DNA from 3 places in the Pantoea sp. PvP021 genome. Region 1 is predicted to be linked to each of the others. Evidence: predicted binding sites of a transcription regulator. Region 1 holds the regulator's gene; each other region holds the start of a gene.
What was found. The regulator Fur, encoded in region 1, represses iron uptake genes when iron is present. The targets are predictions, from matches to a motif close to ATAATAATGAGAACNACTATCAA.
Positions count from the first base shown of each region.

Region 2: fes (enterochelin esterase) is a predicted target of Fur. The motif match lies at 5,353-5,375, and genes of this name have one in related genera.
Region 3: fepD (Fe(3+)-siderophore ABC transporter permease) is a predicted target of Fur. The motif match lies at 3,960-3,982, and genes of this name have one in related genera.

Region 1 is NZ_JBSRXX010000001.1:1,623,406-1,630,915, forward strand. Features, by position in the region: gene seqA (replication initiation negative regulator SeqA) at 1-22, opposite strand, end outside; gene ybfF (esterase) at 273-1,037, shown strand; gene ybfE (LexA regulated protein) at 1,206-1,481, shown strand; gene fldA (flavodoxin FldA) at 1,614-2,144, shown strand; gene fur (ferric iron uptake transcriptional regulator) at 2,493-2,936, shown strand; gene ACVKSX_RS07530 (hypothetical protein) at 3,008-3,403, opposite strand; gene glnS (glutamine--tRNA ligase) at 3,639-5,306, opposite strand; gene nagE (N-acetylglucosamine-specific PTS transporter subunit IIBC) at 5,459-7,486, opposite strand.
Region 2 is NZ_JBSRXX010000007.1:17,982-25,491, forward strand. Features, by position in the region: gene rlmE (23S rRNA (uridine(2552)-2'-O)-methyltransferase RlmE) at 1-148, opposite strand, end outside; gene yhbY (ribosome assembly RNA-binding protein YhbY) at 276-569, shown strand; gene greA (transcription elongation factor GreA) at 676-1,152, opposite strand; gene dacB (serine-type D-Ala-D-Ala carboxypeptidase) at 1,402-2,835, shown strand; gene ACVKSX_RS17210 (TonB-dependent siderophore receptor) at 2,899-5,166, opposite strand; gene fes (enterochelin esterase) at 5,417-6,622, shown strand; gene ACVKSX_RS17220 (MbtH family protein) at 6,722-6,940, shown strand; gene ACVKSX_RS17225 (enterobactin synthase subunit F) at 6,933-7,510, shown strand, end outside.
Region 3 is NZ_JBSRXX010000007.1:28,167-35,676, reverse strand. Features, by position in the region: gene ACVKSX_RS17260 ((2,3-dihydroxybenzoyl)adenylate synthase) at 1-316, opposite strand, end outside; gene ACVKSX_RS17255 (isochorismate synthase) at 327-1,505, opposite strand; gene fepB (Fe2+-enterobactin ABC transporter substrate-binding protein) at 1,683-2,651, shown strand; gene entS (enterobactin transporter EntS) at 2,646-3,890, opposite strand; gene fepD (Fe(3+)-siderophore ABC transporter permease) at 4,036-5,025, shown strand; gene fepG (iron-enterobactin ABC transporter permease) at 5,022-6,002, shown strand; gene ACVKSX_RS17230 (ATP-binding cassette domain-containing protein) at 5,999-6,790, shown strand; gene ACVKSX_RS17225 (enterobactin synthase subunit F) at 6,834-7,510, opposite strand, start outside.

The sequences.
Region 1 (7,510 bases):
CGTCAACTTCGATCGTTTTCATCTTATTCCGTACGGTTCTTTCTCATGACAGAACCACCTGTTTCCTGAAAAGCTCTGAGTATAGTCAGGCAATTCAAAGGGTGTGTGGGTTCTAACATCAGGATTATAAAGTTAAAGTCAGGCGGGTTGTTAGCAATCAAACGGTTTACGGGCAAAAGTCAGAATATGTCCTAATGCCGCCGGAACCGGCGCGCCTGAAAAGGTGAAACCATGATAACCTAAGCTCAGGTCTCAAACTTAAGAACTTTGCTATGATTTTGAACGCCCGTCTGCAAACTGAACAATCCCCTGCTGATTCTCTGCCCATCCTGCTTATTCACGGTCTGTTTGGCAGTCTCGATAACCTTGGCGTGCTGGCGCGCGGGCTGAAAGATGCCGGTCCGTTGCTGCAGGTAGATGTCCGCAACCACGGACTTTCACCACGATCTGACGAGATGAACTACGCTGTAATGGCGCAGGATATGGTCGAAACACTGGATGCACATGGCATTGATCGCGTCGCGGTGATCGGACACTCGATGGGCGGTAAAATCGCCATGACCATGAGCGCGCTGGTGCCGGAACGCATTGAGCGCCTGGTGATGATCGATATCGCCCCGGTGGATTACCAGACGCGCCGTCATGACCAGATATTTGCCGCCATTCGTGCCGTCACCGATGCGGGCGTCTCATCCCGCAGCGAGGCGGCGAAGGTCATGCGAACGCTGATCGAGGAAGAAGGGGTGATCCAGTTCCTGCTGAAATCCTTCCAGGAGGGGGAGTGGCGCTTCAACGTTCCGGTGCTGTGGGATAACTACACCACAATATCTGGCTGGCAGCCGGTTCCCGCCTGGAATCACCCGGCGCTGTTTATTCGCGGCGGCGACTCCAGCTATCTGGATAACAGCTATCGCGATGCGTTGCTGCAGCAGTTCCCGGCCGCTCAGGCGCATGTGATCGGTGGCGCAGGACACTGGGTTCATGCAGAGAAACCCGATGCCGTTTTGCGCAGTGTCCGTCGCTTTTTTGCGCTTTAAAAGCAAATAGATGGCGGCAAAGGTTTAGGATTGGCGTCCGGCGTAAGCGTGAAGTATGATGGCGCGCTAAAATTTTGCCGCGGGTCAGTTTTGCTGCGGCAATGGCCAATAATTTATAATTTGCGCGGTGAGTGTCTGGCGCCCGCCCCCATTCAGTTTTACTAAGCCATGGCAAAAGAACAGACTGACCGCACGACGCTCGATCTCTTTGCTGATGAGCGCCGCCCTGGTCGACCCAAAACCAGTCCGCTTTCGCGTGATGAACAGCTGCGCATTAACAAGCGCAATCAACTGAAACGTGACAAAGGACGCGGGCTTCGTCGTGTCGAACTGAAAATGAACAGTGACGCCGTCGATGCACTCAATACGCTGGCAGAACAGCGCAATCTCAGCCGTAGCGAACTGATTGAACAGATGCTACTGGCACAGCTCAAACTGGATTAATGCGGGCAAATCGCACGCAGAGGCAAATGTCGGGGCTTTAACCGTTCACCGGTTTTCTCTCGTCTGCTATTATTCGCTGAAATGTGCTGCGGCACACATCTCATCATCAGGATTTAAGAGGTTATTTTACTCATGGCACTCGTAGGCATCTTCTTCGGCAGCGATACCGGCAATACCGAAAACATTGCAAAAATGATCCAGAAACAGCTGGGTACAGATGTTGCAGAAGTCCATGACATCGCAAAAAGCACAAAAGAAGATCTGGAAGCGTTTGATATCCTGCTGCTGGGTATTCCGACCTGGTACTACGGCGAAGCGCAGTGCGACTGGGATGACTTTTTCCCGACGCTGGAAGAGATCGATTTTAACGGCAAGCTGGTTGCGCTGTTTGGCTGTGGCGACCAGGAAGATTACGCAGAGTATTTCTGTGATGCCATGGGCACGATTCGCGACATTATCGAACCGCACGGTGCCGTGATTGTCGGACACTGGCCAACTGAAGGCTATCACTTCGAAGCTTCGAAAGGCCTGGCCGATGATACCCACTTCCTGGGTCTGGCCATTGACGAAGATCGCCAGCCTGAGCTGACCAGCCAGCGTGTTGACCAGTGGGTTAAGCAGATTTTTGATGAACTGCAGCTGAAAGAGATCATCGAAGCCTGATCCTGCCCGCCTCAATGTGAGCGCCAGCTCACATTGAGGCAATGAAAATGCCTATAGAAATAATAGCCACATTTTTTTAACTTTCTCCGTTTAATCTGTAGAATACCCGCATCGATCTTCCGCTTATTTTCTCAGGCGGCAAGACTAAGTGATGTGCTAACAGACCTCTGTCAGAATCTTCCCCGGCCCGGTGACGAATCCCCAATAGCCCATGATGATTCAGACACGCCCTCTGGTTTTCATTTCATCGCTTCAGTTCTATAATGAGACGCAAATGAGAATGAGCACAGATCGACATTCAAGGCGATAAGCCACAAAAGTGAATATTAGTAACAGGACAAAATCCGCATGACTGACAACAACACCGCATTAAAGAAGGCTGGCCTGAAAGTAACGCTGCCCAGACTGAAAATTCTGGAAGTGCTTCAGGAACCTGAGTGCCATCACGTCAGTGCGGAAGATTTGTATAAACGCCTGATCGACATTGGCGAAGAGATTGGCCTGGCGACCGTTTACCGTGTTCTGAACCAGTTTGATGATGCCGGTATTGTGACTCGTCACAACTTTGAAGGCGGCAAGTCTGTCTTCGAACTGACGCAGCAGCATCACCACGATCACCTGATCTGCCTGGATTGCGGCAAGGTTATCGAGTTCAGCGACGAATCGATTGAAACGCGTCAGCGTGAAATCGCGACCCGCCATGGCATCAAGCTGACCAACCACAGCCTCTATCTCTATGGACACTGTACGCTGGGCGATTGCCGTGAAGACGAAACGCTGCACGACCAGTAACGCTGGCGCGGCCTGAAATAAAAAAACCGGTGAATTCACCGGTTTTTTTTCGTCTGTTTTCTGCCCTCACCTCACGCGACCAGCGTCTCCTGCAGATAGCGCCAGCGTGGAATGGAGCTGCTGCAATCCAGAATGGCCAGCGAAATGCGGCTCTGGTTATTGCCGTTCATCATCTGCATTTCGCGATACTGTACGACGATCTCTTTTTCATGATGAGAGAGAATGACATGTTCACAGGTGGCAATGCGCATCCCTTCCCGCTGCCCTTGTAACTGCTGGAAAAGATCCTCGACCTCGTTCAGATTGTACTCTTTGCCCTGTGGGGTCACCATGCGAAATTCAGGATGAAAATAGGACATCAGCAGCTGGAAACTGTCGTCAGATCCGGCTGGCTGATTAAAAATACGTTCAATGAGCTGATGTAAAACGACGACACTGTGTTTGGCTTCCTGGGCGAGAACTGTCATTTTTTTTCCTTCTGTAACCCGCTTTGCAACCTCTGAGAGCGGATAGCCTACCTGAAAGCTGACAATTCACATCCTGAAATTGATTAATTTTTTTAAACTCAGATTACTCCCACAAGGCGGTATTGAACCGGTTGTGGTTAGTGCAGAATAAACGTCGGCGATGGTAAAAATCGGGGCAATAAAAAAGGGCGATAAATCGCCCTTTTGTCATTTTATGAGGTCAGCCCCAAAAAATTTATTCGCCCGTTTTGGTCCAGGTATCACGAAGACCGACGGTGCGGTTAAACACCAGTTGCGTCGGTTTCGAGTAAACGCTGTCGGCGCAGAAATAACCTTCACGTTCAAACTGAAACGGTGTTGTCGGTTCCACATCGCGCAGGCTGGGTTCAACAAAGCCGTTTTTGATGGTCAGTGACTCAGGATTAATGACCGCCAGGAAATCCTCTGCAGCAGCCGGGTTTGGCACACTGAACAGACGATCATACAGACGGAACTCAGCTGGCTGCGCGTGATCCGCAGAAACCCAGTGAATCACGCCTTTGACTTTGCGGCCATCGGCTGGATCTTTGCTCAGCGTATCAACATCGCTGGTGCAGTAGATGCAGGTAATGTTGCCCGCTTCATCTTTGGCGACCCGCTCAGCACGAATCACATAGGCGTTACGCAGGCGGACTTCTTTGCCCAGCACCAGACGCTTATATTGTTTGTTCGCCTCTTCACGGAAATCCGCGCGATCGATCCAGATCTCGCGGCAGAACGGCACTTCACGCGTGCCCATCTCCGGTTTACCCGGATGATTTGGCATGGTGACGATTTCGCTATGGCCTGCTGGCAGGTTTTCGATCACCACTTTAAGCGGATCTAAAACCGCCATGGCGCGGGGCGCATTCTCGTTAAGATCATCACGGATACAGGACTCCAGCGAAGCCATCTCCACGATGTTATCTTGCTTAGTCACGCCAATACGACGGCAGAACTCACGGATAGAAGCGGCGGTGTAACCACGACGACGCAGACCTGAAACGGTCAGCATGCGCGGATCGTCCCACCCTTCTACGTGCTTCTCGGTCACCAGCTGAGTGAGTTTACGTTTCGACATCACCGCATACTCCAGATTCAGGCGCGAGAATTCATACTGACGCGGATGAACCGGAATTGTGATGTTGTCCAGCACCCAGTCATAGAGACGGCGGTTGTCCTGAAACTCCAGCGTACAGAGCGAGTGCGTAATGCCTTCCAGCGCATCGGAGATGCAGTGGGTAAAGTCATACATCGGGTAGATGCACCACTTATTGCCGGTCTGGTGGTGTTCCGCGAACTTGATGCGGTAAAGCACCGGATCGCGCATCACGATGAAATTAGAGGCCATGTCGATTTTGGCGCGCAGACAGGCGGTGCCTTCGGCAAACTCACCGTTTCGCATCTTCTCAAACAGCGCCAGATTCTCTTCCACGCTGCGATCGCGATAAGGGCTGTTTTTACCCGGCTCTTTCAGGGTGCCGCGATATTCACGAATCTCATCCGGACTCAGTTCATCAACGTAGGCCAGTCCTTTGGAAATCAGCTCGATGGCATAGTTGTAGAGCTGATCGAAATAGTTTGATGAGTAACAGACCTCACCGCTCCACTCAAAACCCAGCCACTGAACGTCACGCTTGATGGATTCAACGAATTCCATATCCTCTTTAACCGGATTGGTATCGTCGAAACGCAGGTTGCATTGCCCCTGATAATCCTGGGCGATGCCAAAATTCAGACAGATCGATTTCGCATGACCAATATGCAGATAGCCATTGGGCTCCGGCGGAAAACGGGTATGCACGCTGCTGTGCTTACCGCTCGCCAAATCTTCGTCAATGATCTGACGAATAAAGTTAGTTGGGCGGGCTTCAGCCTCACTCATCTCAAAAATCCTCAATACGAATAACGGGTGATTTGTACCACGAAGTAACGGAGTATGATCCACAAAGCGTCTGAGGGAAACAACCGTTTGTTAAGCCTTTAAAACAAAAAAGGCAGGAATCGCTTCCTGCCTGTGGGGTTCTGTTGCGGGGATTAGCCTTTCACTTCATACAGCGGGGTTTCCCCTGCTATTACCTGACCCTGTGCCAGTAAAGTCAGACCGGCGAAATCGTCGCTGTTGCTGACCACGACCGGACTCACCATTGAGCGGGCATTGGCGTTAAGGAATTCAAGGTCCATCTCCAGTACTCGCTGACCGGCGACCACGCTGGCCCCCTCTTCAACCAGACGGGTGAAGCCTTTACCTTCCAGCGCCACGGTATCCAGCCCCATGTGCACCACAATCTCCACGCCATTGTCGGTTTCCAGACAGAAGGCGTGGTTGGTGTTAAAGATTTTCACCAGCGTACCGGCAATCGGTGCCACTACCCATTTGTCGCTGGGCTTGATCGCCAGACCGTCACCCACCGCTTTGCTGGCAAAGGCTTCATCCGGCACATCATCCAGCGCCACGACTTCACCGCTGACCGGCGCCAGCAGCGTGGCGATGACCTGCTTCTCACTGTTCAGCACCGCCTGCGGTTTAACATCCGGCTCGGCCGGCGCACTGCTGGTAGCCGCTGCAGCGACCGGACCTTTGGTCAGCACTTTTTTCATGGCCGAAGCGATGCTTTCTGCCTGGGTACCCACGATGATCTGCACGCTCTGTTTGTTAAGACGGATCACACCGGACGCGCCAAGACGCTTAGCAACCGCCTCATTCACCTGCGCCGAGTCATTCACGTTAAGACGCAGACGGGTGATACAGGCATCGATGCTGGTTAAGTTAGCTGAACCACCAATCGCCCCAATGTAACGGCGCGCCAGTGACTCTGTGGCACTTTCACCGTTATCCGTTTTATCAACGTTAACGTCATAACCATCAGTTTCATCACCATCAACCGCCAGCTCGCGGCCCGGCGTCATCAGGTTGAATTTTTTGATGGTAAAGCGGAACACCACATAATAGATAACGAAGAAGACCAGACCCTGCGGGATCAGCATGTACCAGTGTGTCGCCAGCGGATTACGGGTCGACAGCACCATATCCACCAGCCCGGCGCTGAAACCAAATCCGGCAATCCAGTGCATGCTGGCAGCGATGAAGACAGAAATACCGGTCAGGACGGCGTGGATCAGATAAAGCACGGGTGCCACGAACATGAAGGAGAACTCCAGCGGTTCGGTAATACCCGTAAAGAAGGCAGCAAACGCCGCGGCCAGCATGATACTACCCACTTTGACGCGGTTCTCAGGACGTGCACAGTGGTAGATAGCCAGCGCAGCACCCGGCAGACCAAACATCATGATCGGGAAGAAGCCCGCCTGATAACGACCGGTGATGCCGACAGTTGCCGAGCCATCAGCCAGTGACTGTGCACCGCCAAGGAATTTAGGAATGTCATTAATGCCCGCAACATCGAACCAGAACACCGAGTTCAGGGCGTGATGCAGACCGACCGGAATCAGCAGGCGGTTAAAGAAGGCGTAGATACCGGCACCGGCAGAGCCGAGCTTCTGGATATGTTCACCAAAGCCCACCAGACCGTTAAAGATAACCGGCCAGATATACATCAGGATAAAGGCGACCAGGATCATCAGGAACGAGACCAGAATCGGCACCAGTCGCCGTCCGCTGAAGAAGGAGAGTGCTTTCGGCAGCTCGACGTGGCTGAAGCGGTTATAGACCTCCGCCGACAGGATACCGACCAGAATACCGACAAACTGGTTATTAATTTTGCCAAACGCCACAGGCACCTGGTCAACCGGCATCTTCTGTATCATCGCCACCGCGGCCGGTGAGCAGAGCGTGGTGACTACCAGGAATCCCACAAAGCCGGTCAGGGCTGCCGCACCATCTTTATCTTTCGACATGCCATACGCGACACCAATCGCAAACAGCACTGACATGTTTTCAATGATGGCAGCACCCGACTTGATCAGCAATGCCGCCAGCGCATTACCTGCGCCCCAGCTGTCTGGATCGATCCAGTAGCCCACGCCCATTAATATCGCTGCTGCTGGCAGGGTTGCTACCGGCACCATCAGTGCGCGCCCCACCTTTTGTAAGTAACCTAACATATCCCCTTCCCCCTATGAGCCTGA
Region 2 (7,510 bases), on a different contig from region 1:
TGAAAAGCTTGTCACCCTGTTGTATTTCATCAAGTTTAAACCAGGCGCGCGAACGCAACCCTTTTTTATGCGCCTGGAGCACATATTTATCGCTAAAGTGTTCCTGAAGCCAGCGGCCGGAGCTGGCCGAACGCTTTTTACCCGTCATAATATTTCCAACTAAATCGTCATCGTAGCGATAAACCTGCACGCAATGGGTTGCGTCGATTTGGTGATATACCCGAGATGGCGGTAGAATGAACCGTTTTCAATCCCTGAGTAAGTAAAAAACTACGATGAATCTAAGTACCAAACAAAAACAGCACCTCAAGGGCCTCGCCCATCCGCTCAAGCCAGTGGTTATGCTGGGTGGCAATGGCCTGACTGAAGGCGTGCTGGCCGAAATCGAGCAGGCTCTGTCGCATCACGAACTGATCAAGGTAAAAATCGCCTCGGAAGATCGTGAAACGAAGCAGCTGATCGTTGAGGCTATCGTGCGTGAGACCGGTGCCAGCAACGTACAGGTGATCGGCAAAACGCTGGTGCTGTATCGCCCCTCTAAAGAGAGCAAAATTTCTCTGCCACGCTAAGTGGGCAAAGAAAGTGACATGCTCTTACCTCAGATAAAAGGCCGCAATGCGGCCTTTTTCCTTTCTTTACATTGTGCTTTAACGCTTTTCAAAGCGTAGCAACATCTTAAAGGTATTCCACCTTCAGGATTTCATACTCAACGTCGCCGCCCGGGGTTTTCACAATAGCCACGTCATCGGCCTCTTTACCCACCAGGCCACGCGCCATCGGCGAATTGACCGAAATCAGATTTTGCTTAAAGTCCGCTTCGTCATCGCCCACAATGCGATACGTGGCTTCTTCGTCGGTTTCGACGTTCAGCACGGTAACGGTTGCACCGAAAATCACGCGTCCGGTTTTCGGCATCTGAGTGACGTCGATAACCTGCGCATTGGAGAGTTTGGCTTCAATCTCCTGAATACGGCCTTCGCAAAAACCCTGCTCTTCACGCGCAGCGTGATATTCCGCGTTCTCTTTTAAATCGCCATGTTCGCGTGCGTCAGCGATAGAGGCGATAATGCGCGGGCGCTTCACGGTTTTCAGCTCGTTCAGCTCTTCGCGCAATCTTTCAGCGCCTCTTAACGTCATCGGAATCTGATTCATTTAAGCTCCTCGCCATCTTTCCTGTTTAACGATGTCATCCTGACCGGTGACTGCAGAAAAAAGCGTTCTGCGGCGCATTAGCCCGTTTTTGCAAATAAAAGAATCCTGACCCGGAGATGCTTCCAGGCCAGAAAAGAGTTTTGCAATTTGATACGTATTTTACCCCAGAGTTCCCTGCGGGTCATCGTTTACTTTGCACCGTCCAGCGACGTAGTATTGACGCCCTCACCTGCCAGTTACCGCGAGATTATGCGATTTTCACGACTTGTTACCGGATTAAGCTGCGCATTTATGCTGCAGGCACACGCAGCGCCAGTTGATGAATACATGCAGTACCTGCCAGACGGCGCCAATCTGGCGCTGATGGTACAAAAAGTAGGCGCATCAACACCGATTATTGATTATCACGGAAAACAGATGGCCCTGCCCGCCAGTACCATGAAAGTGGTGACGGCGCTGGCAGCATTGCTGGAACTGGGTGGCGACTTCCGTTTTCAGACCACTTTTGAGACTCGCGGCGCCATTATCGATGGCACCCTGAACGGCGATTTAGTTGCACGTTTCGGCGGTGATCCCACCTTAAGCCGTCAGGATCTGCGCAACATGGTGGCGGCGATAAAGAAGCAGGGCATTAACCATATCAAAGGCAATCTGGTTATCGACACCTCCGTTTTTGCCAGTCACGATATGGCGCCGGGCTGGCCGTGGAACGATATGACCCAGTGCTTCAGTGCTCCGCCGGGTGCGGCAATCGTTGATAAAAACTGCTTCTCGGTTTCGCTCTACAGTGCTAATACGCCGGGTGAGAATGCCTTTGTACGTATCGCCTCCTATTATCCGGCGCATATGTACAGCCAGGTGCGCACCATTGGCCGCAACAGCGGCGAAGGGCAATATTGCGAGCTGGATGTGGTGCCGGGCGAGCTGAACCGCTACACCCTCACGGGCTGTATGCGCCAGCGCGCGGAACCGCTGCCGCTGGCATTTGCGGTGCAGGATGGCGCGGCCTGGGCTGGCGAAATCCTCAAGGCGGAACTGCGGTCGTCTGAGATTGACTATAGCGGGCATCTGGTGCGACAGACGCAGGTCACCGAACCGGGTACCGTGCTGGCATCGACCCAGTCCGCGCCGCTGCATACGCTGCTGCACACCATGCTGAAGAAGTCAGACAACATGATTGCCGACACGGTGTTTCGCACCATTGGTCATCACTACTTCAATGTGCCCGGCACGTTCCGCGCCGGACAGGATGCCGTTCGCCGCATCCTGAAAGCCAAAGCCAATGTCGACATGGGTAATAGCATTCAGGTGGATGGTTCAGGTCTCTCCCGCCATGACCTGATTTCGCCGCAAACCATGATGCAGGTATTGCAGTTCATTGCGAAGAATGACAACACGCTGGATTATATTTCGATGCTGCCGCTGGCAGGTTACGACGGCACGCTGCAGTATCGCGGCGGGCTGCATGAGGCGGGGCTGGATGGCAAAGTCTCGGCGAAAACCGGCTCACTGCAGGGCGTCTATAACCTGGCGGGCTTTATCACCACCTCCAGTGGTGCGCGGGTGGCATTCGTTCAGTTCCTTTCCGGTTATGCGGTCCCGCCGGAAGATCAGCGTACCCGCCGTATTCCGCTGGTGCGATTTGAGAGCCGTCTCTACCGCGATATCAATCAGAACAACTGATTATTCAGTCATAAAAAAAGCGCAGCGGTCAGATCAACCGCTGCGCTTTTTATTGCCCGTCCATCAGAAGCGGGTATTCACGCTCATATACCAGGTGCGGCCCGACTCGTTAAAGGTATTGGCCCCTGCGCCATAGAGCCACGCTCCGGTGGTGGCATTGCCGGTGGTCTGCGCGTTGCCCTGACGGAAATGGCGCTTGTCGAACAGGTTGTCGATACCCACGGTGACGCTGGCATATTTATTAACGTCATAGGTGCCGCTCATGCCCACAACCGAATAGGGGCTCACCTGATCGGTGGCGCTACCGGTAACGGCGTTACCTTTATAGTCATATTTCTTCGGTACCTGTTTACCGTACCAGGTCAGGGTCGTTTGCAGGGAGAGGTCCTGCATCGCCTGCCAGCTCAGCGTCGAATTGAGCGTATATTCCGGAATAATCGACAGACGATCGCCGGTCTCTTTATTCTTACTCTGCAACATGTAAGTGAAGTTATTGTTCCACGTTACGCTATCGGAGAACGGGACATTAACCGTGCCTTCCAGCCCCTCGACGACCGCTTTAGGCACATTTTCCCATTTGTAGATGTCGGTTTTGCCGTTAGATGCGGTGCCGGTTGGCGCCGTGCCAGCCTCGATCTTGTTACGGTAGTCGTTGCGGAACCAGGTCAGGCCCGCCTGGTAGCCATCGCGCTTCCATTCGACCCCAATCTCTTTATTGATGCTGTTTTCCGCTTTCAGATCGTCATTACCCATCAGATAACAGGCACCGGCACTGGCGGCGCAGCCCTGACCATTGCTGTAGAGCAGATAGTTCGGGTTGGTCTGATAGAGGCTCGGGGCTTTATAGGCGCGCGCAATACCCATTTTCAGTGTGAACTCATCGCCTAATCCCTGTGACAGGTTGAGCGACGGGCTCCAGTTATCGCCGACAATCGAATGGTGATCGAAGCGCAGGCCCGGCGTCAGCATGGTGCTGTCGGTCAGCTCAATATTGTCTTCGGCAAACAGCGAGAAGATTTCCGCCTGTGAATAGGGTGTGCGGCCGGTCGTAGCGATACCGGGAATCGACCCGTAGCTGGCGGCCTGAGTCGTCGATGAAGGATCCTTCATCCGCTGCTGATTCCATTCCGTCCCGAAAGTCGCGGTCTGGTTCACCAGCCATTCAAACGGCACACTGATCTCACTGTGCAACAACACATCATCCAGCTGGATGGTATTGAAGTTGCTGTTGGCGAAGATGCCTTCGGTGCCGCCTGCCAGCCCCTCATTCAGACGCGCGTTGCGGGTGTTCTCATATTGCGCGTAGGTATTGGTGCTGATGCCATTGTCCCAGGCACCGGTCCACTTAACAGAAAAGTTCTGCCGATAGAGCCGGTTGGTCTCGTCACCATATTTGCTTTTCACCAGGGCGTTGGTATTGGTGTTCTGCGTGTCCCCGGCATAGAGGTTGCCCTGACGACTGTAACCGGCCCCCACTTCCAGCGTCTGCATCGGCGCAAATGCCCAGCGCAGCAGGCCATGAATATCTTTGTTGATCGAGCCTTCCCGGCCCGCCGGGTACGATCCGGCGTAACTGCCGGTGCGGTCTGCGGCGTGCCCTTCATTAATGTCGTAAGCATCAGCCTGCGTTTTTGCCAGTCCGCCATAGAGCCGGAAACTGACATCATCGCCCAGTGGCCCTTCAAGGCTGAAGTTGGTGCGACGGGTCGCGCCCTCCTCCTTGTGTTCCGGCACGTTGTAATAGGCGCTCCATGAGCCGTGCCACTGATTATCCATCTCTTTTTTGGTGATGATGTTCACCACGCCGCCCGCTGCACCGTTACCGTAACGGGCCGCTGCCGGACCGCGGATTACCTCAATGCGATCAATGATCTCTGGCGGCACCCAGTTAGTGTCGCCGCGCGTATCACGCTCGCCACGCCAGCCAAGCCGAACCGCGTTGCGGCTGGTCACCGGCAATCCATCGATCAGAATCAGGGTATTTTCCGGCCCCATGCCGCGGATATCGATCTGGCGATTGTTTCCGCGCTGGCCGCTGGTGGAGTTACCGGTCAGATTGACGCCAGGCATGGTGCGAATAATTTCGGCGACATCGCGTGCGGGTGGATGTTTTTTAATTTCGTCGGCGGTGATGGTCGACACGCCAGGTGCCTGCAACGTCTGCTCGGCGGCGGTCACCATCATGGTGTCGTCGTGGAGGGTATCGGAGGGGCTGCTGTCGATAGCCGGTTCGTGGGTGGCTTCAGCAGCCACGGCACCGGCAGAAATGAGAGAGGCGGTGAAACCCAGTTCAATCATAATGGCTAACGAAAGCCGGGATAACTTTTTCATTTTTCTGTTCCTGGAGTGCCGGCGAGGATGCCACTGCCGGCGTGCCGGTAAAAAAGTAATAACCTTGCCTGCAACGTTTTCCCCTTGTCGCCGGGCCAGCGTCAGAACCGCTTTGCATCAGTCTGAAAGCCGGTGCGGCAGAGAGGATGCGCGCGCTCCCTGTCGGGCGGAAACACCCTATTGCAAATGCAAATAATTATCAATACTATTATTCATAACATGTATGACCCTAATCAAGGGTGATCGAAAGATGGCGCGTATGACGTGGTTAAGTGAAGAAACCGGCAGTGAACGCTGGTGGCAACAGCAGCAGCAACGGGGCATTCCTCTGGTTGAAGCTGGCGAAAAGGGAACCTGTCAGGTCACCTTTTTCTGGCGCGATCCCAAGGGTGACACGCAGCACTCCGATACCCGGCGCGTCTGGATCAATATTACCGGCGTAACCGATCATCATCATTCAGCGGTCCCCTCCTCCTTAACGCCTGTTCCCGATACCGATGTCTGGTGGTGGCAAACCGCCCTGCCCGCTGACTGGCGCGGCAGCTACTGCCTGATTCCTGATAGTCAGGAAGAGACTTTTACCGGGCAGGCCGATATGCAGGCAGTGCGCCAGTGGTGGAGTCAGAAATTCCCGCAGGCGCAAAGCGACCCGCTGAATCCTTTGCGAAGCTGGGCGGGTGGACGGGGAATGAGGGTCTCGCCACTGCACCTGCCACACGCGCCGGATCAGCAGGTGTGGCGTGCAGTTGATGAGGGCCGTGCCGCCGATATTCCGCTGCAACACTATTGGTGGCGCAGCGAACGGCTGGGGAACCAGCGTCAGATCTGGATCTCTGTTACCGGAGACGCCAGTGCAGGCGATCGTCCGCTGGTACTGCTGCTGGATGGTCAGTTCTGGGCACAGAACATGCCGGTTGCCGGCCCGCTTCAGCAACTGACAGAGGCAGGCGAACTGCCCCCTGCGGTCTATGTCATGATCGACATCATCGACCGCGAGCACCGCACGCGTGAGCTGACCTGTAACCCTGACTTCTGGCTGGCGATTCAGCACGAGCTGTTGCCGCAGGTTCAGCGCTGGGCGCCGTTTCGTGCCGACAGCACGCTGGTAGCGGGACAAAGTTTTGGCGGCCTTTCTGCCGCTTACGCCACCCTGACCTGGCCGGAAACCTTTGCTGGGGCGATCAGCCTCTCCGGGTCGTTCTGGTGGCCCGCGCGCGGCGATCCCAATGGCTGGCTGCCACAGCAGTTACAACAGGGCTTACTGCAGGCCCCCCCTCGCCGCTTCTACCTGGAAGCGGGACGACGCGAACGGCTGATTCTGGCAGCAAACCAGCAGTTTCAGCACGATCTGACCGCTGCCGGACATCAGGTCAGCTATCACCCGGTCGAAGGTGGTCACGATGCGCTGTGCTGGCGCGGCGGACTGCTGGCAGGCCTTAAAGCCATGTGGCAATAGCCCTAACCCGCTTATATTCCGCCTTCTGCGCGCCACTGAAAGATATCTATGCAGGACAGCGGCGTTAGCGCGCCCGGTGACTGCGGACAGGAGACCGACATGCAACAACTTAACCCTTTCGACGATCCGCAACAGGATTGTCAGGTGCTGAAGAACGATCAGCAGCAGTACAGTTTATGGCCCGCCTTTTGTGCGGTTCCGGCAGGATGGCAGCCGGTGTTTGGCCCCGGGCCACAGGCTGACTGTCTGAGCTGGCTGAATGAAAACTGGCACGATATCCGTCCGGTTATGACGCAGGACAGAGGCGAAAATGTCTGAGATCACCCTCAACCCGCAGACAGAACAAAAAACGCTGCCACTGGTGGCCGCTCAGCCCGGAATCTGGATCGCTGACCAGCTATCGCCCTATTCCAATGCTTACGCCGTGGCGCATTTTGTCGAACTGCGCGGTGCGCTGAACAGCGCGTTGCTGTCACGGGCCATAATTGCTGGCATGCAGGAAGCAGACACACTGAATATGGCCTTTGGCGAGCAGGAGGGTGAACCGCTACAGTGGCCTGAACCCCAGGCTTTCCGCGAGCCTGAGGTGATCGATCTGCGCGACGCCGCCGATCCGGAGGCCGCAGCACGTGCGCTGATGCAGCAGGATATGACCGGCGATCTGCGGGTGCTGAGCGGCGCGCCGCTCTACCATCACAGCCTGTTTCGGCTGGATGAGGATCACTGGTACTGGTATCAGCGATACCATCATCTGGTGGTCGATGGTTTTAGTTTCACCGCCCTGACCCGCCGTATCGCCAATCTCTACAGCGCCTGGCAGCGCGGCGACACGCCGGAGCCGAGCCCGTTTGTGCCGTTCAGCGACGTCGTTGATGAATATCAGCGCTA
Region 3 (7,510 bases), on a different contig from region 1:
TGAACAGGGCGTTAACCGGGGCAACGCCGATTTTGAAAAGGGCAAACAGCGTCAGGTAAAATTCCGCCACGTTGCCAAGCTGCACCAGCGCCGTATCGCCTGACTTCAGGCCGCGACGCTGCAATGCCGCGGCCAGGTTGTCACTCAGCGCCGCCAGCTGGCGATAGGTAAATTGTCGTTCGCCATCAATCACCGCCACGCTCTCGCTGTCGCGATGACGTTCCAGGATGTCTGTCATCGGCAGATCGAGCCAGTAGCCTTTTTCACGGTAACGTGCGGCCAGATCGTCCGGCCAGCGGCTGTAGGAAATCGTCATACAGGTTCCTTTATTGCAGTCCAAAAGCGCGAAGCATGGTGTCGAGTTTGACGCCGGTTTCACGCCATTCTGATTCAGGTTGTGAGTCCGCTACGATGCCTGCGCCCGCAAACAGCCGCACCCGCGGGCCATTCACCGTACCGCAACGAATGGTGACGACCCATTCGCCATTGCCCTGATCGTCACACCAGCCGACGATGCCGCCAAACAGCTGACGTTCAAATGGCTCCAGTCGCTGAATCAGCGCCTGAGCACGCTGATGAGGGAAGCCGCTGAGGGCCGGTGTCGGATGCAGCAGACAGGCCAGTGACAGCGCATTTTCGCGATCGTCCAGCACGTCACCCTGAATCTGCGTAGCGAGATGCCACAGTGTTGCGGTGGTCAGCAGTGAAGGTGTCTCGGGGACCGACAGCAGGCGGCTGCGCGGCTGCAGCGTCGCGCGCATCGCATCCGTGACCAGCTTATGCTCATGACGATCTTTTGCTGAGTGCATCAGGCTGTCGCCAGAGGCCTGGTCACGCTGCGGATCGCGATGACGCGGCGCTGAACCGGCCAGCGGACAGGAGCTGAACTGGCGGCCCTGCTTACGAATCATCAGTTCCGGGCTGGCGCCAACCAGCGCGCCACCATCGGGCAGCGGCAGATGAAAGTGATAGCTGTTAGGGTTCTGCGCCACGATGCGCTGCATCAGGGCGGCCGTATCAACCGGCTGTTCCGCCACGATATCCATCAGCCGCGACAACACCACTTTATCCAGATCGCCGCGCTGCGTAGCCGCCACCGCCTGCGCAACCATGTCGATGAAAATGTCATGGTCCGGCACCGCCGTGCGGCGACGCACCTGCGGCAGTTCAGCCTCAGCCAGAGAGGCACTGGCGTTGAGATCGTCACGGTTAAAGGTCTGATACGACTCAGGGATAAACAGCGCAGCGGGCTGATCCACGTCGAAGGGGATTGCACCCACCAGAATGGGATGGGCAATGCCCTGTTTTCTGGCTGAAGCAAAATGGTGCTGTAGTTGCTGCTGAAACTCCCCTGTCAGCTGCTCACCCTGCCTTACCGGCGCGGTAAGGGTAGTAAAACAGCCCTGTGTGGTCAGGCTTTGCCAGGGAGAGGTAAACAGAAAGCCACGGCAGAGTGCCGGGAAATCCTGCAACAAGGGATGTTCAAACGCCAGCGATTCCACCATAATTTCCACCTATAAATGATAAGATAACTAATAATGATTATCATTTGTATTGTGGGCCAGTAACCTACGTTGATTAGCCGAAAGTGTCAATAATTACGCGGCGATTCAGCTGGCATGGCCGGTTAAATCAGCACAAATGGTCTCTCTCTTTTTCCGGGTAAAAGTGGACGAAAATCTATGAGTAAACATGGTGTCACATCGGCGATAGCGCTGTTTTTCCTGAGCATCAGCCTGTTCAGCGTTACCGCTGCTGCCCAGACCGGCTGGCCGCGAACTGTCGCCGGGACAACAGGCAATATCACACTGACCCAGGCACCGATGCGTATCGTTTCGACCAGCGTTACCCTGACCGGCTCGCTGCTGGCGATTGATGCGCCGGTCGTCGCCAGTGGCGCAACCGCACCCGGCAGTCGGCTGGCTGATAAGCAGGGATTCTTCCGTCAGTGGGGCGAAGTGGCCAAACAGCGCGGCGTAAAACGTCTCTACATTGGTGAGCCCAGTGCAGAAGCGATTGCTGCTGAAGCGCCAGACCTGATTGTGGTCAGCGCCACCGGGAATGATTCGGCGATCAAACTGGTTGAACAGCTTGCGGCGATTGCGCCGGTGCTGGTGGTGAATTACGACGATAAAAGCTGGCAGCAACTGGTGACGTTGCTGGGGGAGGCGACCGGGCATGAAGCGGAAGCTGCCGCCCGGAAAGCTGAGTTTGATGCGCGAGAAAAGGCTCTGAAAGCGAAGCTGACCCTGCCGCCGCAGCCGGTATCAGCGATGGTGTGGAACGGGGATGGCCGGGCAGTCAATCTGTGGACGGATGCATCGGCGCAGGGGAAATTACTGCAGCAACTGGGCTTCACTCTGGCGACGCCGCCGGCCACTCTTCAGTCTGGTCACAGCATGGGACAGCGTAAAGATATCCTGCAACTGTCAGGAGAAAATCTGGCGGCAGGCCTTAATGGTCAATCATATCTGCTGTTTGCCGCTGAAGAGCCCACCGCCGCACAGGTGATGAGCAACCCTTTCCTGGCGCAGACCCCAGCTGTGCGCGCAAAAGCGGTCTATGCGCTGGGGCTGGATAGCTTCCGGCTCGACTACTACAGCGCCAGCAATTTGCTGACGCGGCTGGAGACGTTGTTCGTTAAATCATGATCCCGTTTCCGCCGGTGCAGACGGTTGATAGCGACGCAGACGCGCCATCAGCAGCCACATGATGATGCCCAGCACGGTGGCTGCCAGACCAGCCAGGCTGGCCGCCTGCTGCGGCAACAACAGTGAACCCATCGCGCCAATCATCGCTGCACCTATCGCATCGCCGGTGACATTCTGCGCTGTCCAGAGGCTGTTGATCCTGCCGAGCAGCGCATCAGGCGTCAGCGTCTGGATCAGCGCGTACTGCACCAGGCTGTTGATGGCACTGAAATAGCCAAAGGCCGCGAGGCAGACCAGACTCGCGCTGAACCACGGCATCAGGCTGAACAGAGCCAGCGCGACGAAAGCAGCAATAGCACTCGCCAGAATCAGGCGGCCCGGCTGCGGTGACTGTGCCAGCCGTCCGCTGGTGAGGGCACCTGTGGCAGCACCCAGCGGAACGGCGGCATACATCAGCCCTAACTCCGTCACGCCGACCTGCCAGTGTGGCGCCAGCGCCGGATAGAGCACGCGCACCGCACTGGCTAACGTCACCAGCGCGCCGACCAGCGCCGCCATGCCAACGATCGGGCTGGCAAACAGGAATTGCACGCCGCTGACCAGTGCTTTCAGCGGATGCTCACGCGGCTGCGGCGGTGGCGCAAGCCGCGGCAACCGCAGCAGGGTTAACACCGTCAGCAACGTGCCGAACGCCGCCAGTCCGTAGTTCCACGCCACACCGCCCTGCGCGATGACCAGTCCGGCAATGGCGGGTGAGAGAATCGCGCCAAATCGCACCGTCAGCATGGTAATCGCACCTGCTTTCATCAGGTTTTCACGCCCGACCAGCGCCGGCGTCGCCGCCAGCAGCGCGGTGACGCCTATCGCGCCGAAAAAACCATCCCATAGTCCCAGCACAAAGACGGCGATCACCGACGGCGAAGGGAGCAGGGCATTGATGCATAAGGCGACAAAGCCCAGGCCACAGGTGGATCGGGCAAACAGGATCAGACGTCGGCGCTCATAGCGATCCGCCAGCACGCCGCCGGTCAGCAGGCCGATAAACATGCCGGCACTGGCCAGCGTCACCGCCAGACCCACCAGCAGCGGCGACTGCGTTAGCTGCTGAATCTGAACCGGTACCGCCACCGCCAGCATGCCGAGGGCGACGATGGAGATAAAGCGGGCGATAAAAATGGCGCGAAAGGCGGGGTGGGTTCTCAGCAGGCTGAGATCGATAAAGTGGGAGGGTTTGTTCATAACGTCGCTTTTTTGCACCCATTTTCCTCATCATTGAGTCCGGGAGTCATGGTAACATACAAAAAATCACTAATAACGATAACAAGTATCATTATCATAATGACTCGTGCTGCGATCTCAATGAATCGGTGAAGGTTTAAACGTTATGCGTCAACTTCGTGCAATAGCAGGTTCAGGGATGCTGCTGTTGTTGCTTCTCGCGCTCAGCCTGATGCTGGGTGCCAAATCTATCCCCTTTCATGATGTCACGCAGGCCTTATTCAGCGACTGTAACCGCGTCGATTGTGTCATCGTGCGCGATGCCCGACTGCCGCGCACCCTGGCGGGTCTGCTGGCCGGGATCAGTTTAGGTCTGGCGGGCGCGCTGATGCAGAGCCTGACGCGCAATCCGCTGGCCGATCCCGGCATTCTCGGTATCAACGCCGGTGCGGGCTTTGCGGTGGTGCTGGGCATCGCCCTGTCTGGCGCTGACTCCCCCGCGGACTGGCTTGGCTTTGCCTTTACGGGCGCACTGCTGGCCTCCCTGCTGGTGGCGCTGACCGGTGCGCTGGGCGGTGGCCGCGTTAATCCGGTGCGTCTGACGCTGGCAGGCGTGGCGCTGGGCGCGGTGCTGGAGGGGTTAACCTCTGGTTTATCGCTGCTCAATCCTGACATCTACGATCATCTGCGTTTCTGGCACAGTGGCTCGCTGGATATCCGCAATTTTGCCATTCTGCGCACCACCTTTCCGGCGGTAGTCGCCGGTAGCCTGCTGGCGCTGCTGCTGGCGCGTTCGCTCAACAGCCTGAGTATGGGCGGTGATATGGCGACTGCGCTGGGTACCCGGGTGATGCGTACCCAGCTGGTGGGATTACTGGCTATTGCGCTGCTGAGTGGGGCGGCGACAGCCGCTGTCGGCCCCATCGCGTTTGTCGGCTTAATGACGCCACATCTGGCCCGCTGGCTGCTGGGTAACGATCATCGCTGGATGCTGCCCGGAACCCTTCTTATCACCCCCTGTTTGCTGCTGGCCGCCGATATTCTGGGACGGCTGCTGGTACCGGGCGAACTGCGCGTGTCGATTGTCACGGCCATACTGGGCGCGCCGATGCTGATTGTGCTGGTGCGCCGCAAGTCGGGAAGAGGGCAGCTATGAAACGGGTGATGATTAATGCGCTGATGCTGCTGGTGGCCTGCGGGGTGCTGACCTTTCTGAGCATTACGCGCGGCACCTTACCGATCTCCGCCAGCCAGTTGTGGGCCCTTATCAACGGCGAGGCGGCGCGTAACATACAGCTGATTGTACTGGAGTGGCGACTGCCGCGCGTCATGATGGCGCTGCTGATTGGTGCGGCACTGGGCGTCAGCGGGGCAATTTTTCAGTCGCTGCTGCGCAACCCGCTGGGCAGCCCCGATATTCTGGGTTTCAATACCGGCGCTTACAGCGGCGTCCTGGTGGCACTGGTGCTGTTCCAGCAAAACATGGAGGGCATGACGCTGGCGGCACTGCTTGGCGGACTGCTCACGGCGGGCGTGGTCTGGCTGTTCAGCTGGCGCAACGGCGTGGAGACCTTTCGTCTGATCATTGTGGGCATCAGCGTGCGGGCGCTGCTGATGGCGCTGAACAGCTGGCTGATTATCAGCGCCTCACTGGAGGCGGCACTGAGCGCCGGGCTCTGGAGCGCCGGTTCACTCAACGGCATTACCTGGGCGAAAACGACGCCGGTGATTACCGTGCTTCTGCTGGCGCTGCTGGCGACAAGCATGCTGGCCCGGCGCATGCGTCTGCTGGAGATGGGTGACGACACTGCCTGCGCGCTGGGCGTACCGGTTGAACGCAGCCGCGTTTTGCTGATGCTGACGGGCGTGATCCTCACCGCCGCCTCTACCGCGCTGGTCGGTCCTGTCTCCTTTATTGCGCTGCTGGCACCGCAGATTGCTCGTCGGCTATGTGGCGGTATCAAAGGCGCGCTGCCGCTGGCTGCCTTGTGCGGCGCGCTGCTGTTAACCGCCGCGGATTACGCCGCGCAGCACTTTTTCCTGCCTTATCAGCTGCCGGTTGGCGTCATCACGGTTAGCCTGGGCGGACTCTATCTGATTGCTTTACTGGTACGGGAGGCGCGACGCCAATGACAGTGAAAACACGTTTGCAGGGCGACGCGCTGACGCTGGGGTATGACAAAAAAATCGTGGCGGAGAATCTCACCGTCGCGATCCCCGACGGTGAACTGACCGTTATTATTGGCCCCAACGCCTGTGGAAAGTCGACGCTGCTGCGTACCTTAAGCCGCCTGGTCTCGCCCCTGAAAGGCCAGGTGCTGCTGGATGGCAATGCGATTACTCACTACGCTACCAAAGAGGTGGCGCGTCGGCTGGGTCTGCTACCGCAAAGCTCGAATGCACCAGCGGGCATCAGCGTCAGCGAACTGGTCGCGCGCGGGCGTTATCCGCACCAGTCGCTGTTTGGTCGCTGGCGACAGGAAGATGAGACGGCTGTTCAGCAGGCAATGCAGGCTACCGGCGTGGCAGATTTGGCGCAGCAGCAGGTTGATACGCTCTCTGGCGGCCAGCGGCAGCGGGTGTGGATTGCGATGGTGCTGGCTCAGCAGACGCCACTGTTGCTGCTGGATGAACCGACCACCTGGCTCGACATCGCCCATCAGATTGAGTTGCTGGAATTAATGCAGGATCTCAATCAGCAGCATGGCCGTACGCTGGTGGTGGTGCTGCATGATCTCAATCAGGCGTGCCGCTATGCCAGCCACCTGATTGCGATGCGAGACGGGAAAATTATTGCCGAAGGGAAACCGGCGGAGATCGTTACGCCGGAACTGATAGAAGCGATCTACGGCCTGCGCTGCATCATCATTAACGATCCGGTGGCCGGTACGCCGATGATTGTGCCGCTGGGAAGAGGCTGACCTGCGCTTTCTCCACCCGAAGAAAGCGCAAAGTCAGAACGGTTCAGGGATTCAGCGACACCAGGCACTGCTGCAGTCGTGGCCCAATCTGTTCGAACATGCGCGGTGAGATGATCTCGACGTGCGCACAGTCCAGCGGCCAGATAGTCAGCTTGCCGACATAGGGCGCCCAGGCGCGGCGCGCATCCTGACCGGGCTGCTGCGTCTGTTCCGCCAGGAACAGAGTTGCGTGTCCGGTGAAGCGGGCACTGCGCGCTGTTGCCAGCAGGCGCACTGAACTGGCGTAGTTGGCTTCAATGGTGGTAAACAGTGCCTCCATTCCTTCACCGGCCTGCTGCCGTTGCGCAGCGATAAACTGCTCGCGCTCACGATTAACTTCTTCCAGCACCGCCGGATCCAGCACGTTTTCACCGCGCCGTTCATCCCAGTTCTGCGTCTCCGGCGGCCAGGTATCCAGCAGTCCGAGGAAGGCAACGGTTTCACCTTCGGCCTCCAGCCGCGCGGCGATACCCTGCGCCAGCGTGCCGCCCAGCGAGTAGCCCAGGAAATAGTAAGGCCCCTGTGGCTGCTGCTGACGCACCGTCGCCAGATGCGCCTCACACACCGCGTCAAGGTGCTGCGCCTGGTTCAGCGGGCTGGTGATGTCGGGTGACTGAATGCCGAGTAGCGACCAGCGTGCATCCAGATAGCGCTGCAACACGCTGAACTGCCAGGCAAAAC